DNA from 4 places in the Hoskinsella mucinilytica genome. Region 1 is predicted to be linked to each of the others. Evidence: riboswitches for the same ligand, from Rfam matches in the RefSeq annotation. Region 1 holds a riboswitch; each other region holds the start of a gene.
The links. Region 1 has a riboswitch for thiamine pyrophosphate ahead of UGRO018_RS03770 (HAD family hydrolase). Riboswitches for the same ligand answer to the same signal wherever they lie in the genome.

Region 1 (3,889 bases):
TGGAACAGTTACCATCAGTTCGAAGAAAATAAATGATATGATCATTTTAGAAGTGATGGATGATGGAATCGGTTTTGATGTAAAGCAGATGGAGAAGTTAGATCAAAGTCATATTGGACTTAGAAATGTAAAAAATAGGTGTGAAATGATATGTGGTGGAAGCATGAAAGTAGAAAGTGAAATCGGAAAAGGATCTAGTGTGATGTTGTTTCTACCTGAAAAAGATGAATAGAGAATTCATACAGCAAGCAATTTGTTGTTAGTTTGTTATGGTTTATCATGGATAATGAATGCATTATATAGACAAAGTGAAGGGTGATTGCTGTGATATTTGTAGTAATGGATAATGAGAGATTAGCAATGGAGGATTTGATGACAACGATACGAAACATGGATGACACCATTCAAGTTTATGGTTTTTGTTTGGCAGCAGAGGTTATCGCATTTGCTAAGGAACATAATATTGATGTCGCTTTTTTGGATATCGAAATGCCGGATATCAACGGTTTACAAATCGCAAAGTATCTAAAAGAAATCAATCCTCATACAAACCTTATCTTTGTGACAGCGTATGCTCGTTATGCTTTAGAGGCTTTTTCGCTTTATGCAAGTGGATATTTGTTAAAGCCTGTGTCAGCGAAGATGATTCAAGAAGCGTTACATCATCTTCGCTATCCATTGGAAGCGCAAAATAAACAACGTGTTAAGGTACAGACATTTGGCAATTTTGAAGTATTTGTAGATGGTCATCCACTTCATTTTTCACGTAGTAAATCAAAGGAAATATTGGCATATTTAGTACATAAAAAGGGTAGCGGATGTACCCTTAGAGAGTTGTTTGCGGTATTATTTGAAGATAAACAATATACCATATCCATACAAAATCAAATGCAGACATATATCTCTTCCATGATGAAGACATTAAAAGAGGCAGGCATTGAGGATATCATTGTCAAAAAATTCAATCATTTTTCTGTGGATATCACCAAAATCGATTGTGATTTTTATAAGTTTATGGATTGGGATGTCGATGCTATCAATTCTTATACCGGAGAATATATGGCAAATTATAGTTGGGGAGAATTTACTGTAGGTTATTTGGAACAGAAATTAAAAATGATGACAAAGGTGAAATAAGAAAAACTGAAGACCATGGAGTACTTCAGTTTTTTGGTATTAGTCTAATGCATATAATTTACGATACTTACTTGTAAGATAATCAATATAATAACTTGGATCGAATGGAATTCCTGTAGCATGAAGTAAGATATCATCAGCCTTTTGATAGGCACCAAAACGATGAACATGCTCTTGTAGCCAAGCAGCGATTTCTTCAAAGTGATTCTTTTTCAAACAATCAGCTACATCTATTTGTTTCGACATTGCATCATAAAATTGAGCAGCGTATGCACTACCTAATGCATAGGTTGGAAAGTATCCAAAGTTTCCGGCACCCCAATGCATATCCTGTAGAATGCCCTCACTTGCGTTATCAGGACGTATTCCTAAGTATTCTTCATATTTATCATTCCACATCGTTTCTAATTCGTCTAGATTCGCATGTCCATTGAATAATTCTTTCTCTAGTTCATAACGAATCAAGATGTGTAGAGGATAGGTCAATTCATCGGCTTCTGTACGAATCAAGGAAGGTTTAGAAACATTGATCATTTCCATAAAGGCATCTAAGCTGACATCTTTTAATTGTTCAGGGAAATAGCTTTGTAAAATAGGAAATTGTACTTCCCATAATGCACGATGTCTTCCGATATGGTTTTCCATGAAACGTGATTGACTTTCATGCATGGCATAGCCGATTTGATCCTTTAATGCAGTTTGATCGTAAGTCGGATCGACTTGTAGAGAATATAAGGCATGTCCATATTCATGAATGGTTGAGAAGATACCGGACATCAACATATGTTCATAATAATGGGTAGTGATCCTGGCTTCATTATCACTGAAAAAATCAGTGAAAGGATGTTCGGTTAAGCCTAAGATACACTTATCATGATCCATTTTTAAATAGTCTAATAATTGTGCATTGAATGCTGCTTGTTTTTCCACATCATAGCTTTGAAATAGGATGGAATCATCTATATGCTTTCCTCTTTCCTGTATTTCTTTGATCAATGGCACCAAGGATTCTTTGATTGCTTTGAAGAAAGCATCATACGTTTCCACATTCATTCCATCTTCATAACTGTCTAACAAATAATCATAATCCGATGTTTTATCTTTGAGATAGCTTAAGACTTCTTTTTGTTTTTGAATGATTGCTTTTAGGTGTGGTTCAAAGATGTCGTATTGATTTTGTTGCTTTGCTTCATACCAAGCAGTTTCACTGTCGTTTTGAATTTGGCGCATAGCGATATACACCTCTTTTGGTAAGACACGATTCAGTTGCATACCTTTTAGAAACAACTGTAATTCACGTTGTTCTTGGGGATCATCACTTTGCTTAGCAAGTGCTTCGATTTGTTTTAGCGCATCAGGATCTGTGGCCATACGAAAAGCTTCACCACTTAGGATCGCCATCGCTTTGTTGCGTTTTGGCATACCTTTTTTTGGCGCAATCGTATGTAAATCATAATACATCGTATTCAATGCCATCGCATAGGCAGCTTGCTTTTCTTTGTAATCTTTAAAAAATGCTCTTAATTCATTCATATTGTATTCACCTCTAGTTGTTATTGTATCATACCTTTCGGAATTTTACTTTCCTAATCCATCGATTTATGGTATGATACCTATGAAAAAAGGGAGCTTGCTTGACAGGCTGAGAGGAAGTTGAATGACTTCGACCGTACCTGATTTGGATAATGCCAACGTAGGGAACTGATTGCTGATGAAGGAATTTGCCCATGTTGGTAGATTCCTTTTCTTATATCAGAAGGGAGCAGTTATGGATGATATCACTTGTATCTTTGATTTAGATGGAACTTTACTTGATAGTATGCATGTGTGGGATAATTTTGCTGTTCAATATTTAAAAGGAAAAGGAATTTATACCAATCAGGCATTGGATCAATTGTTTGAAGCTATGCGCATGGAAGAGGCAATCGACTATTTACATACGCATTATTTGCCAACACTTACGAAGGAAACGATTTCTAGAGAGGTTTATGAGCTGTTATGTGATTGTTATAGATCCATGCGCTTAAAACCGGGGGTAAAGGAATGTGTGACATCTTTACACCAAAAGGGGATTCGCATGGGAGTGTTGAGTGCCAATCATGTTGCAGTATGTGAGGCAGCTTTGAAGAAGCATGGATTGTTAGAATTTTTTTCTTTTATTGTGAGTTGTGAACAGCTGCATTTATCGAAAGAAGATCCTACATGTTTTCTTCAAGCTTGCGAGATGATGAAGATGAAAAAAGAACATACTTTGATCATTGAGGATGCATTACATGCCATACAAGGAGCGAAGAAAGCGGGATTTTATGTTGTGGCGGTGAAGGAACGCTCACAGAACAAGGATGAAAAGGAAATCAAACAATGTGCAGATACTTATATCGAGGATATGAGAGAATTGGAGGAAATGATATGCAAAAGGTAGTAACGATCGCAGGAACAGACCCAAGTGGTGGTGCAGGGGCACAGGCAGACTTAAAAACATTTATGGCGCATAAGGTGTATGGTATGAGCATCATTACAGCATTGGTAGCGCAAAATACGTGTGGTGTAAAGGATATCATGAATGTTACACCGGCTTTTTTAGAAGAACAATTCGATTGTGTTTTTGATGATATCTATCCCGATGCAGTGAAGATCGGAATGGTATCCCAACCACAATTGATCGATGTAATCGTCAAAAAATTAAAACAATATCAAGCATCGCATATTGTTGTAGATCCTGTTATGGTATCGACTTCAGGGAATCGTTTGT
Region 2 (3,889 bases), on a different contig from region 1:
CGTTCTTTCAAAAGACGGTATGGCTGAAGCAAAAGCTTATGATGCAATCGATGGAGCTCCAGAAGAAAAAGAACGTGGAATTACAATCAACACTGCACACGTTGAGTATCAGACTGCTACTCGTCACTATGCACACGTTGACTGCCCAGGCCACGCTGACTACGTTAAAAACATGATCACTGGTGCTGCTCAGATGGATGGTGCTATCCTTGTAGTTGCTGCATCTGATGGTCCTATGCCTCAGACTCGTGAGCACATCTTGCTTGCTCGTCAGGTAGGTGTTCCTTACATCGTTGTATTCTTGAACAAATGTGACATGGTTGACGATGAAGAATTGATCGACCTTGTTGAAATGGAAGTTCGTGAACTTCTTTCTGAGTACGGATTTGACGGAGACAATGCTCCAGTTATCCGTGGTTCAGCATTGAAAGCTCTTGAAGGTGACGAAAAATATGTTGGTGCTATCCACGAATTGATGGAAGCAGTAGATGCATATGTACCAGATCCTCAGCGTGAAACTGACAAACCTTTCTTGATGTCTGTAGAAGATGTTATGACTATCACAGGACGTGGAACCGTTGCTACTGGACGTGTTGAACGTGGTGAAGTTAAATTAGGTGAAGAAGTTGAAATCGTTGGTATCCATGACACTCGTAAGACTGTTGTAACTGGTTTGGAAATGTTCCGTAAACAGTTGGATATCGCTCAAGCAGGAGATAACATCGGAGCATTGCTTCGTGGTATCAACCGTGATGAAATCCAGCGTGGACAGGTTCTAACAAAACCAGGATCAGTACACCCTCACACTAAATTCAAGGCTCAGGTTTATATCTTGACAAAAGAAGAAGGTGGACGTCACACTCCATTCGTAACTAACTACCGTCCTCAGTTCTACTTCCGTACAACTGACGTTACTGGTGTTATCACTCTTCCAGAAGGTACAGATATGGTTATGCCTGGTGACAACATTGAAATGACTGTTGAATTGATTGCTCCAATCGCTATCGAAAACAACACAAAATTCTCAATTCGTGAAGGTGGACGTACTGTAGGTTCAGGAAACGTTACTGAAATCATCGAGTAATAAAAAAACATTAAAAGCATCGGCAATTTCGCTGATGCTTTTTTTTTTTAACAATGTATTTGCATATTCCTTTATTTAGTGTATAATTTATAACGTCATGACAGGGGTGCCCTTGGGCTGAGAAATACCCTTATGACCTGATCTAGTTTATACTAGCGTAGGGAGTCAGATCTAGAATTGATAGATTTGTTTACTTACGCCTCATGGAGGTGTTTTTTTATGAAAAAGGTGACTACATTAGATTTGGTTTTTATGGCTTTTTATGCGGCGTTATTCATGGTTCTTGATTATTTTACTAATATGATTCCATTTTTGCGAATGCCAAATGGTGGCTCTATTGGTATATCTACCATCGCTTTACTCGTTTGCAGTTATCACTTGGGTTGGATGAAGGCAACATTTGTTGGACTTATTTCTGTATTGATTCAATTTGTTACAGGCCCAATGTACATTCCTCAAATATTAGGATTCCTATTAGATTACCTAGTTGCATTCAGTGTGTATGGTCTTGCAAGTCTGTTCCCTAACTATAAATATTTTTATAGTGGGGTATTGATAACAAATTTTCTACGTTTTTTAAGTCATACGATAGGTGGTGTGATCGTGTGGGAAACAACCTTATGGGGATCAATCATATATAATGCACCATATATGATAGCAACAATGATTGCAGGAATGTTGTTGGTTCCGATACTTGTAGAGCGTTTGCATTTAAAAAGAGCCTAATAATATAAGGAGATAGCAAAAAAAGTTATCTTCTTTTCTATGAGACTTGTAATCTAGAAAGAGATAGAAGATAATAGATGTGTTATATGAAGAAAGAAGGACAATGCAATGTTAAATAAACAATATTTTACTTCAGAATCGGTTACAGAGGGTCATCCTGATAAAATTTGTGATCAGATATCAGATGCAGTATTAGATGCAATTTTAGAAAAAGACCCTATGGCACGTGTTGCTTGTGAAACATGCTGTACAACTGGTATGGTCATGATCATGGGAGAAATCTCAACAAATTGTTATGTAGATATTCCTAGTATCGCAAGAAATACTGTTTTGGAAATCGGCTACGATCGTGCTAAATACGGTTTTGATGGAACAACTTGTTCTGTGTTGACTACCATTGATGAACAATCTGGAGATATAGCAATGGGTGTAGACCATTCTATGGAAACAAAAGAAGGTGGAGAAGAAAATAATGGTGCTGGTGATCAGGGAATGATGTTCGGCTATGCTTGTGATGAAACGCCTGAATTCATGCCACTTCCAATATCATTGGCACATAGACTGGCAAAGCAACTTACAAAAATCAGAAAGGATGGCGTTGTGGATTATCTTCGTCCGGATGGGAAAACTCAGGTTACTGTAGAATATGAAAATGATCGTCCGATACGAGTTGATACCATCGTAATATCTACTCAGCATTCTGAGGCAGTTAGTTTAGATACCATTCGCAAGGATTTAAAAAACTATGTGATTGATGCAGTAATTGATCCATCTATGATGGACGAAGACACTAAGGTTTATATTAATCCAACTGGAAGATTTGTAATTGGTGGGCCTCAAGGTGATAGCGGATTGACTGGAAGAAAGATTATAGTTGATACTTATGGTGGAATGGCTCGTCATGGTGGAGGTGCTTTTTCAGGTAAGGATCCTACAAAAGTAGATAGAAGCGCTGCTTATGCGGCACGCTATGTTGCTAAAAATATTGTAGCAGCAGGATTAGCAAATAAATGCGAAGTTCAGCTTGCATATGCAATCGGTGTTGCTCATCCTGTTAGTGTATTGGTTGATACTTTTGGTACAGGAAAGCTAAAAGATGAAGAAATCGCAGATATCGTACGAAAAGAATTTGATCTTCGTCCAACTTCAATCATCAAAACTTTGGAATTGAGAAAGCCTCAATATAAACAACTTGCAGCTTACGGGCATTTCGGCAGAGATGATTTGAATGTAAAATGGGAAGATACAACTCCTGCTGAGCATTTAAAGCAATATTTACCGGATTAACATAAGGAGAATGATGATGTTCTCAGATTACCATATGCATACCAGTTTTAGTGATGATTCTATTTATCCAATGGAGGAATTAGTAAACAGAGCAATTTACCTAGGTTTAGACGAAATTTGTTTTACAGAGCATGTTGATCATGGAATAAAATTCTATAATGAATTATTTTATACAACATATCGCCAAGAATTTGATCGTTGTAGAAAATTATACGGCAATCGAATTAATTTGAAATATGGAATAGAGTTTGGTATGCAAACACATACCATAGCTCAATATGAAAGAGATTTTAAACACAATGATTTCGATTTCGTCATTTTATCCTGTCATCAGGTCAATGATCTGGAGTTTTGGACTCAAGATTTTCAAAAAGGAAAAACACAGCGTGAGTATAATCTAGCTTATTATCAGGAAATTCTTGATGTAATGAAACAATATAAGAATTATAGTGTTTTAGGACATTTAGATGCAATTAAACGGGATGATAAAGCAGGTATTTATCCTTTCAGTGAAACGAAGGATATTCTAACAAAAATATTGAAGTTAGTGATCCAGGATGGAAAAGGACTTGAGATTAACACAAGTAATGAGCGCTATGGATTACATGATTTAACGCCTTGTCGAGATATTTTAAGATTATATAAGGACTTGGGTGGCAAGATTCTCACTTTTGGTAGTGATATTCATAAACAAGAACACGTTGGATACCACATTCAGGAAATAAAAGAAGATGTCAAGGCATTGGGCTTTGAGACATTCTGTACATATGAAAAAATGTGTCCAATTTATCA
Region 3 (3,889 bases), on a different contig from region 1:
CTTGTTGTATCGATATTACAGAAACGACCAATACTCAAATGATGTTACAAGAGGCAAGAGAGGATGTTACTTTATTGAATTCTCTTGTGCCCGGAGGATATCATCAATGTTATCAGACACCGGAATTTGATTTGAGAACGGTATCGGATCGCTTTTTATCCATGCTGGGTTTTAGCAGAGAAGATTTACAAACCCGCTTTCAAATGAAGTACTTATATATGGTCGTACCTGAGGATCGTGAGAAGCTCACGAAGGTGGATGATATAAAAAATCAAAGTGATGATTTATTTGTTGCGGAATATCGTATTTATACAAACAATGGAACGATGTGGGTCAGAGATCAGACCAGATTGATCCAACATCAACAGGAAAGCTACTATGCCGGAATCATTGAAGATATAGATGATCTGATTCATATGCAGGAAAAGATCGAAGCAATCGTAGCGAATACTCCAGGAGATGTGTTTAGCTTTGAGGGTATGAAATTTACTTATCATAGCTATAACCTGGCAAAAGTGATGGGATATGAAAATGAAGAGTATAAACAACTGATCATAGGAACCAAGGGTAGTTATTTTACAGATCCAAGAGATCGTAAGATGGTCAAAGATGCGGTGGCACATGCTATAAAAGAACAAAGAGATTTGGATATCGTATTTCGATCACTTGCGAAAGATCATTCCACAAGATACATTCATATGAAAGCAACCTATTGTGGAATGAGCTCATATGGTGCTCTTTATTATGGTATTATGATCGATGCAACAGCAACGATATTAAAAGATCAAGAATTGAAAATTTCTCAACAAATGTTTGATAGTATCATTCATCAAGCCGCAATTGATGTTTGGGAATATGATGTAAAAAAAGATCGCTTATCCATGAGCAAAGAAGCATTGCGTCAAATCAGTGAGGTCATACCACCTACGATGGTAGAAGTTCATGGCAATTATCTATTGGATCATTTTATGGAACAGATGGAGCATAAAGAGCGGTTTTTACCTAAGACATATCATCTCTTATCTTTGTTGCAGGAAAATCTACAACAAGAAGATGTGAGCGAGACCATTGTGGATCTTTCTGTATATGATGAAAAAAAGCTTTGGCTCAAGATGACTTGTGAAAGGATTTATGATGATGAGGGACAGTTTGTGAAATCCATCGGTTATTTTCAAGATGTGAGTGAGCAAATGGAAAAAGAAGAGCTTGCGTTAGAGGAAAAGAAATATGCCCAATTTGATTCGTTGACCGGTATTTATAATCGAAGAATGGGCGAAATCTTGATTCAAAATGCATTGGCTCAAAAGCAAGAGCAACATTGGGCTTTGTTGATGATTGATTTAGATGATTTTAAACATATCAACGATCGTTATGGTCATATCATAGGCGATCATGTATTGAAAATGGTCGCATCCTGTATCCAAAAGGTCATAAAGATGGAAGAGGATGTATTCTGTAGATTAGGTGGAGATGAGTTTTTGATCTTTACCCATACCAATGATTTAGATGCTTTACATGAATTGATCAATGATATTCAAACAAGTATCAAAGAAAACGGACATGGCGATCAAAGGATAGCATTATCGATCGGAATCGCTTTAGCACCTCAACATGGTTCTGATTTTTATGACCTGTATCGACATGCGGACAAAGCTTTATATGAAGCAAAAACAAAAGGAAAACATCAATCCTGTATCTATGAGCAATCTTTTGATAAAGATTGACTTATTCCTTGTTTTGTGGTCTAATAAACACGTACAAAAAATGGGGTGCCGATGATGGCTGAGATTGGATCTTTACGATCCTGACCCAATGAACCTGATACGGATAATGCCGACGAAGGGATTTTATTGTGACTTAGGATAGATACAACCACGATAGAGAACTTAAAAAAAGCTGAACACCGTAGCAGGCGTACAGCTTTTTTTGCATATACGAGGAGGATGAAGATGAATTACACAACACAGATGGATGCCGCTAGAAAGCATATCATCACAAAAGAAATGGAAGCTGTAGCTGCTTATGAACAAATGGATATACAAGATGTTTTAACTTATGTAGCGAAAGGACAAATCGTCATACCTGCGAATAAGCGCCATACTTGTTTAAAACCTTATGGAATCGGACGAATGTTGAAAACGAAAATCAATGTAAATCTTGGAACAAGCAAGGATTGTTTGGATCTTGATATGGAAATGGAAAAGGTTCATCATGCGATCGATATGGGCGCAGAAGCAATCATGGATCTAAGCTCTTTTGGAGATACAAGAGCGTTTCGTAAGAAATTGACACAAGAATGTCCTGCAATCATAGGAACCGTACCGATTTATGATGCGGTAGTTTATTACCATAAGGCATTAAAGGATATCACGACACAGGAGTGGATCGATGTCTTTCGTATGCATGCACAAGATGGTGTAGATTTTATGACGATTCATTGTGGTATCAACAAACGAACTGCGCAAAGATTTAAAGAAAATAAAAGGATCACCAATATTGTATCTCGTGGTGGTTCTATCATCTTTGCTTGGATGGAACTTACCGGAAACGAAAATCCGTTTTATGAGCGATATGAGGAAGTGTTGGAAATATGCCAAGCATATGATGTTACCTTAAGTCTTGGGGATGCATGTCGCCCGGGCTGTATTGAGGATGGAAGTGATATATCACAAATTGAAGAATTGGTTACCCTTGGTGAATTGACAAAGCGTGCATGGGAAAAGAATGTACAGGTCATCATTGAAGGACCTGGTCATATGCCATTGAATCAGATTCAGGCTAATATGGAAATTCAAAATACCATTTGTCAAGGAGCACCGTTTTATGTGCTTGGACCGATCGTTACCGATATCGCACCGGGTTATGATCATATCACTGCGGCCATTGGCGGAGCAATTGCGGCAACCTATGGTGCTAGCTTTTTATGCTATGTAACTCCTGCAGAACATTTACGTTTACCGAATGTAGATGATGTGAAAGAGGGAATCATTGCATCTAAGATTGCGGCACATGCGGCAGATGTTGCCAAAGGTGTCAAAGGGGCAATCGATTGGGATCATAAGATGGCCTTAGCTAGAAGAAATCTTGATTGGGAAGCTATGTTTGATACTGCCATTGATCCGGAAAAAGCAAGACGATATCGTAAAGACAGCACACCGGAAAGAGAAGATACTTGTACGATGTGTGGAAAAATGTGTGCGATTCGTAATATGAATAAGATACTAAATGGAGAAAATGTAACGATCATGGAGGAAGAAGCCTAGTGCTTCTTTTTTTCATGCATGAGAAAAATATGAATTTCGTGTGACTATTTTGTTACTGTGATACTTTATACTAAGAATAGAATTGATAAGAAACTTTAAATGAATGAGAGGAAATGATCCTATGAAGAAAATAGTAATGGTTACAACAGCAGCTTTTCTGCTTCTATTTCTGGTTTATCAAGGCTCCATGGCATTCTTCCATGCGGAAACGCAAGTTGGCGCTAATATCAGTGCGGGAAGCTTAGGTATTGAGCTAGTGCAAGATAGTCAAGATGAAAAAGCTGTGAAAACCGAAGATGGTATACAGATTGCATCTGTGATGCCAGGTGATGAAATCGATAGCAGTGCATATATCAAAAACGTAAAGGATCACACCCTTTATGTCAGAGTAACCGCAACGAAATATTGGGAAGATGCTATTGGTACTAAATTACCCGATGCGGATGCTTCCTTGATTACATTAAATACCAAGGATACAAAGAATTGGATCATCAAAGATGATGCTGAAAACTCTAATTCAGAGAATGTGTATTTCTATTATCGTTTACCGATCAAAGCAAATGAAATCTCTACGAACCTGATGGACGCAATTAAGATCAGTTCAAAACTGAGTGATGAAACCTATC
Region 4 (3,889 bases), on a different contig from region 1:
TGCATGTACATGACATTGTTGTGCCACAACTCCGAAATAACTACATGCCATGACACTAGCTTCTAATGATGGCAATACCGATAAAAAACTTGCGGTAATTACATTCAGCATACAGCCTGTACCGGTACATAATGTCATCATCTCACAACCGTTTTCCACAACATGGGTTCTATCACCATCACTGATGATATCATGTTTTCCACTGCAAAGAACCACACAATGATGCTGTTTGGCAAACGCCTTGATCCATGTCGCACTTTTTAGTTCACTTTCAATATCCGCTATACCAACATCAATACCCTTCGCATGACTGGTTTTCCCTGCAATTGCCCGTATCTCCGAAAGATTGCCTTTTATGACATTTGGACAACACTCCGCTATCATCTTTTTGGCGTAGGACAAACGAAGACTACTACATCCAACTCCCACAAGATCGAGAATAACCGGAATTTGATGTGTTTTTGCGATAGAAAGAGATCGCCACATCGCTACTTTTCTGATATCATCAAAATTACCTAAATTTAGTGCCAATGCCTTACTTTGTTTCGTGATTTCTTCTACTTCATCAGGATGCTGTGCCATAATCGGTTTCGCCCCTAAAGCAAGCACTGCATTGGCACAATCATTCATGGAAATCGGATTGGTGATACAATGAATCAGATCATGCTTCCACAACAGTTTCTTTCTGCTGTTCCATAACTCCTCGTACTTCATCATAGCTTCTACCTCCAAGCTTTGTTTGCATCTTCACTAGCATTCCATTATGTTGTAGCTTCAATAGGAAGACAAAGGCAATGCTACCACCGATGAATGTTCCCATCAAAAAGCTAGGTACATAGAACATCCAAGTCAATCCATTTTTACCCCATAAAAACTCCATAACAGGATAGGATACCATAGCCCCGATGATACCTGTACCGATGATTTCTCCCAATACTGCTGCCCATATTTTTCCCTTGCTAACTCGATATAAGATACCTGACAAAGCAGCTCCAAACACTGCCCCAGTCAATGCTAATGGCGGAATCCCCATCAATGCCATACGAATGATTCCAATCGTTACTGCACAGCCTAAGGACCACCATGGTCCCATTAAAACCGCCATAGTGATATTGATCAAATGTGCCATTGGACACATTCCTTCTACACGAAGAATTGGTGAAATAACGACACCAATTGCCACCATCATAGCGAAAAATACACTTTTGAAAATTTGATTTTGCTGACTCATAAAAAACACCCTCCTATTTGCTGTCTGGATAGAAACAAATAAAAGGATCATAATAAAAATCAGCGCCTTTTACTGGTTTCCTTTCCAGATATGGTACGGTCGAAACGATAACAGTTTCCTCTCAGCCTGTTTGCAGGCTCCCTCGCTGATGTTCTTTTCACGTAAGGCGCTCCCCTTCCGCTAGCAGTAATAAAAAAGAGATATATCGCAAGGATATATCTTCAGAATAACTTCCAATCATACTCCCTACGTCGGCATTACCCGTATCAGGTTCACAGGGTCGAAACTTTCTCGTTTCCTCTCAGCACAATCGGCTCCCCTTTTATTACAGTAGTAATGGTACCACTTTACATTTCTGATTGCAAGAGTGGTTTTGGTATTTTATGTATTTTTAGCTATATTTTATAATCTGTTACTTGTAAGAATAATTAGTTCAAACTGCATTTGAATATTAGCAATATCGGCAACAATTGATACTGCTTCGACCTGCTTTATTAAGTCTTTTCTTGTCCTTTTATATTTTTTCTTGTTATGTAGGCTAATTCTATTCCATACAGTAACGCATCAAATCTTAAAGCCTTAATTTCATCATTATCAGGTAATATATATGAGACTACATCTTCTTTCACAGCTAACACATCTTCGTATGTTAGCGTATTATAGTGATCCTAAGCTAAATAATAATCTATTAATTTTAAATGATAGTACTTTGTAATGCGACCTATTTCAAAGTGTTCATCACTGTTCACTTCTTTTACAACTTTCTTTGTTTTAGTCTTATCTATTCTTCTTACTGGGCTTTTTAAACTATGATTTTCTTCCTCTAACCAAGAGAAAAAGCTTAATAGATTTCTTCTTATATTACCAACAATTACCTTGCTACAGTTATTCCTTTGTTGATAACAAACAAGATAGTCTCTTATTAATGACTGAATTAAGCACATAAAAAGTTAACCTAACATCAATCATAGCATTCTCGTAAAAAGACCTTAAAGATTTGAATATTGCATCGTTTAGACATTCTACCTTAAGGTCTTTCATAGATTCAAATTAGACAAAACACATCTTAATGCTTGCAGTAAACAAGTTATAAACTAGCGCTAACATAATAGCCATCATGAGTTGCTTCTGCCACTGTAGCTGGTCGATTAGCATCCCCAATGATATTGGTATCTTGTATGAGATGGAAAAAGGAATTCGCCAATTCTTTTTGAGCCTTCATTCCAACAGCATAGATAACAGTTTCTGCCTCTATCACCTGTTCTTTTCCCTGTTGAGAAACCGTAATAGCATGTTGATCGATTCTTTTACATTCCGCTTCCAAGAGAATTGTTATATCTCCTGCTTCCTTTAGACACTGTAATAACCCCATACGAACATGCTCATTCAAATTGGAACAAAGTTGTCTACTCCATTCAACCAAAGAAACTTGTCTACCAGATTTCACAAGTAGCTTTGCTAATTCTGTTCCAACAGAACCCCCTCCGATAATTGCGACCTGTTGTTTGATTTCATCTTGATGTTCATAAGCGTACAATGCATTCATAACATGCTTTTGTTCAATACCTTCAATCCTTGGTTTCATTGGCTGAGCACCAACTGCAACAATGATCGTATCTGCATGCTTCATTTCCTCTCGATGATCTTGTGCATCACAGGACAAACGCACCTCGATATCTGATTTCATGATTTGATAAATCAAATAATCTTTATAACGCTTTAAATCGAGTTTAGAATCATCAAATTCGCTACAATACAGCTGCCCACCTAAATGAGCTTCCTTTTCCATCAATATGACTTTATGACCTCGTTCATATGCGGTTAAAGCAGCTTTGCATCCAGCAGGTCCACCACCTATTACATATATCAACTTTTTATTTTGAGCCTTAGGAAGAACGACAGGTACACGATTTTCATGTAAATAACGAGGATTAACAGAGCAACAAGTTATGCTCTTCATTCCATAATGCTGATTTTTTTCTCTTGCATACATGTTATAACAATTCAAACAACGTAAACATGGTACGATATCCGCTTCTTCTCCATTCCATACTTTGCTTGTCCAGAAGGGATCGGCAATGATCTGTCTACCTATCACTACTGCATCTGCTTCTTTTCTCTGTAAAATAGATTCTGCCTCTTGCGGTGTCATAATTGCCCCAACTACAGCTACTGGAATATGCAGTGCCTCTTTCACCATCTTAGAAAGACCGGTATTGATCATATGCGGATAATATGGAGATGTTGTCATTCTACTCATAGCACTAAGTTCACGTTCTAAACCACATGAAACATGTACCATATCAATTAGATGCTCTATGCTTTGTATAAATTGTATGATTTCTTTGGTAGATGTTCCATCCGCAATATGTTCATCTAAGCTAATTCTCATATCAATAGGATATTCCTTGCCTACTGCTTTTCTTACACGCTCAACAATCATCATAGGAAATTTCATTCTATTTTCAAAACTTCCTCCATATGAATCTGTACGTTTGTTAAAATGAGGTGAAAGAAATTGAGTAGGAAGCCATCCATGACCAAAATGTAACATGACCATATCAAAGCCATATTCCTTTGCGTCCAACGCTCCCTTTGCAAAAGCATCCGCAACTTCATTCATCATGGTTTCGTCCATTGCCCTTACTTCTGTCCCAT

Region 2: another riboswitch for thiamine pyrophosphate. It lies ahead of UGRO018_RS13425 (energy-coupled thiamine transporter ThiT); the one in region 1 lies ahead of UGRO018_RS03770 (HAD family hydrolase).
Region 3: another riboswitch for thiamine pyrophosphate. It lies ahead of thiC (phosphomethylpyrimidine synthase ThiC); the one in region 1 lies ahead of UGRO018_RS03770 (HAD family hydrolase).
Region 4: another riboswitch for thiamine pyrophosphate. It lies ahead of thiW (energy coupling factor transporter S component ThiW); the one in region 1 lies ahead of UGRO018_RS03770 (HAD family hydrolase).

What each region holds. Positions count from the first base shown of each region.
Region 1 covers NZ_JBEQZJ010000007.1:73,423-77,311, forward strand. The annotation lists gene UGRO018_RS03755 (sensor histidine kinase) at 1-232, shown strand, start outside; gene UGRO018_RS03760 (response regulator) at 325-1,137, shown strand; gene UGRO018_RS03765 (carboxypeptidase M32) at 1,177-2,670, opposite strand; TPP riboswitch at 2,750-2,854, shown strand; gene UGRO018_RS03770 (HAD family hydrolase) at 2,906-3,559, shown strand; gene thiD (bifunctional hydroxymethylpyrimidine kinase/phosphomethylpyrimidine kinase) at 3,547-3,889, shown strand, end outside.
Region 2 covers NZ_JBEQZJ010000037.1:30,572-34,460, reverse strand. The annotation lists gene tuf (elongation factor Tu) at 1-1,084, shown strand, start outside; TPP riboswitch at 1,177-1,265, shown strand; gene UGRO018_RS13425 (energy-coupled thiamine transporter ThiT) at 1,304-1,810, shown strand; gene metK (methionine adenosyltransferase) at 1,919-3,097, shown strand; gene UGRO018_RS13415 (histidinol-phosphatase HisJ family protein) at 3,114-3,889, shown strand, end outside.
Region 3 covers NZ_JBEQZJ010000028.1:8,924-12,812, forward strand. The annotation lists gene UGRO018_RS11175 (diguanylate cyclase domain-containing protein) at 1-1,724, shown strand, start outside; TPP riboswitch at 1,756-1,862, shown strand; gene thiC (phosphomethylpyrimidine synthase ThiC) at 1,950-3,263, shown strand; gene UGRO018_RS11185 (hypothetical protein) at 3,385-3,889, shown strand, end outside.
Region 4 covers NZ_JBEQZJ010000050.1:16,022-19,910, reverse strand. The annotation lists gene thiM (hydroxyethylthiazole kinase) at 1-717, opposite strand, end outside; gene thiW (energy coupling factor transporter S component ThiW) at 662-1,231, opposite strand; TPP riboswitch at 1,457-1,562, opposite strand; gene UGRO018_RS15330 (hypothetical protein) at 1,726-1,860, opposite strand; gene UGRO018_RS15325 (hypothetical protein) at 1,900-2,175, opposite strand; gene UGRO018_RS15320 (oxidoreductase) at 2,319-3,889, opposite strand, start outside.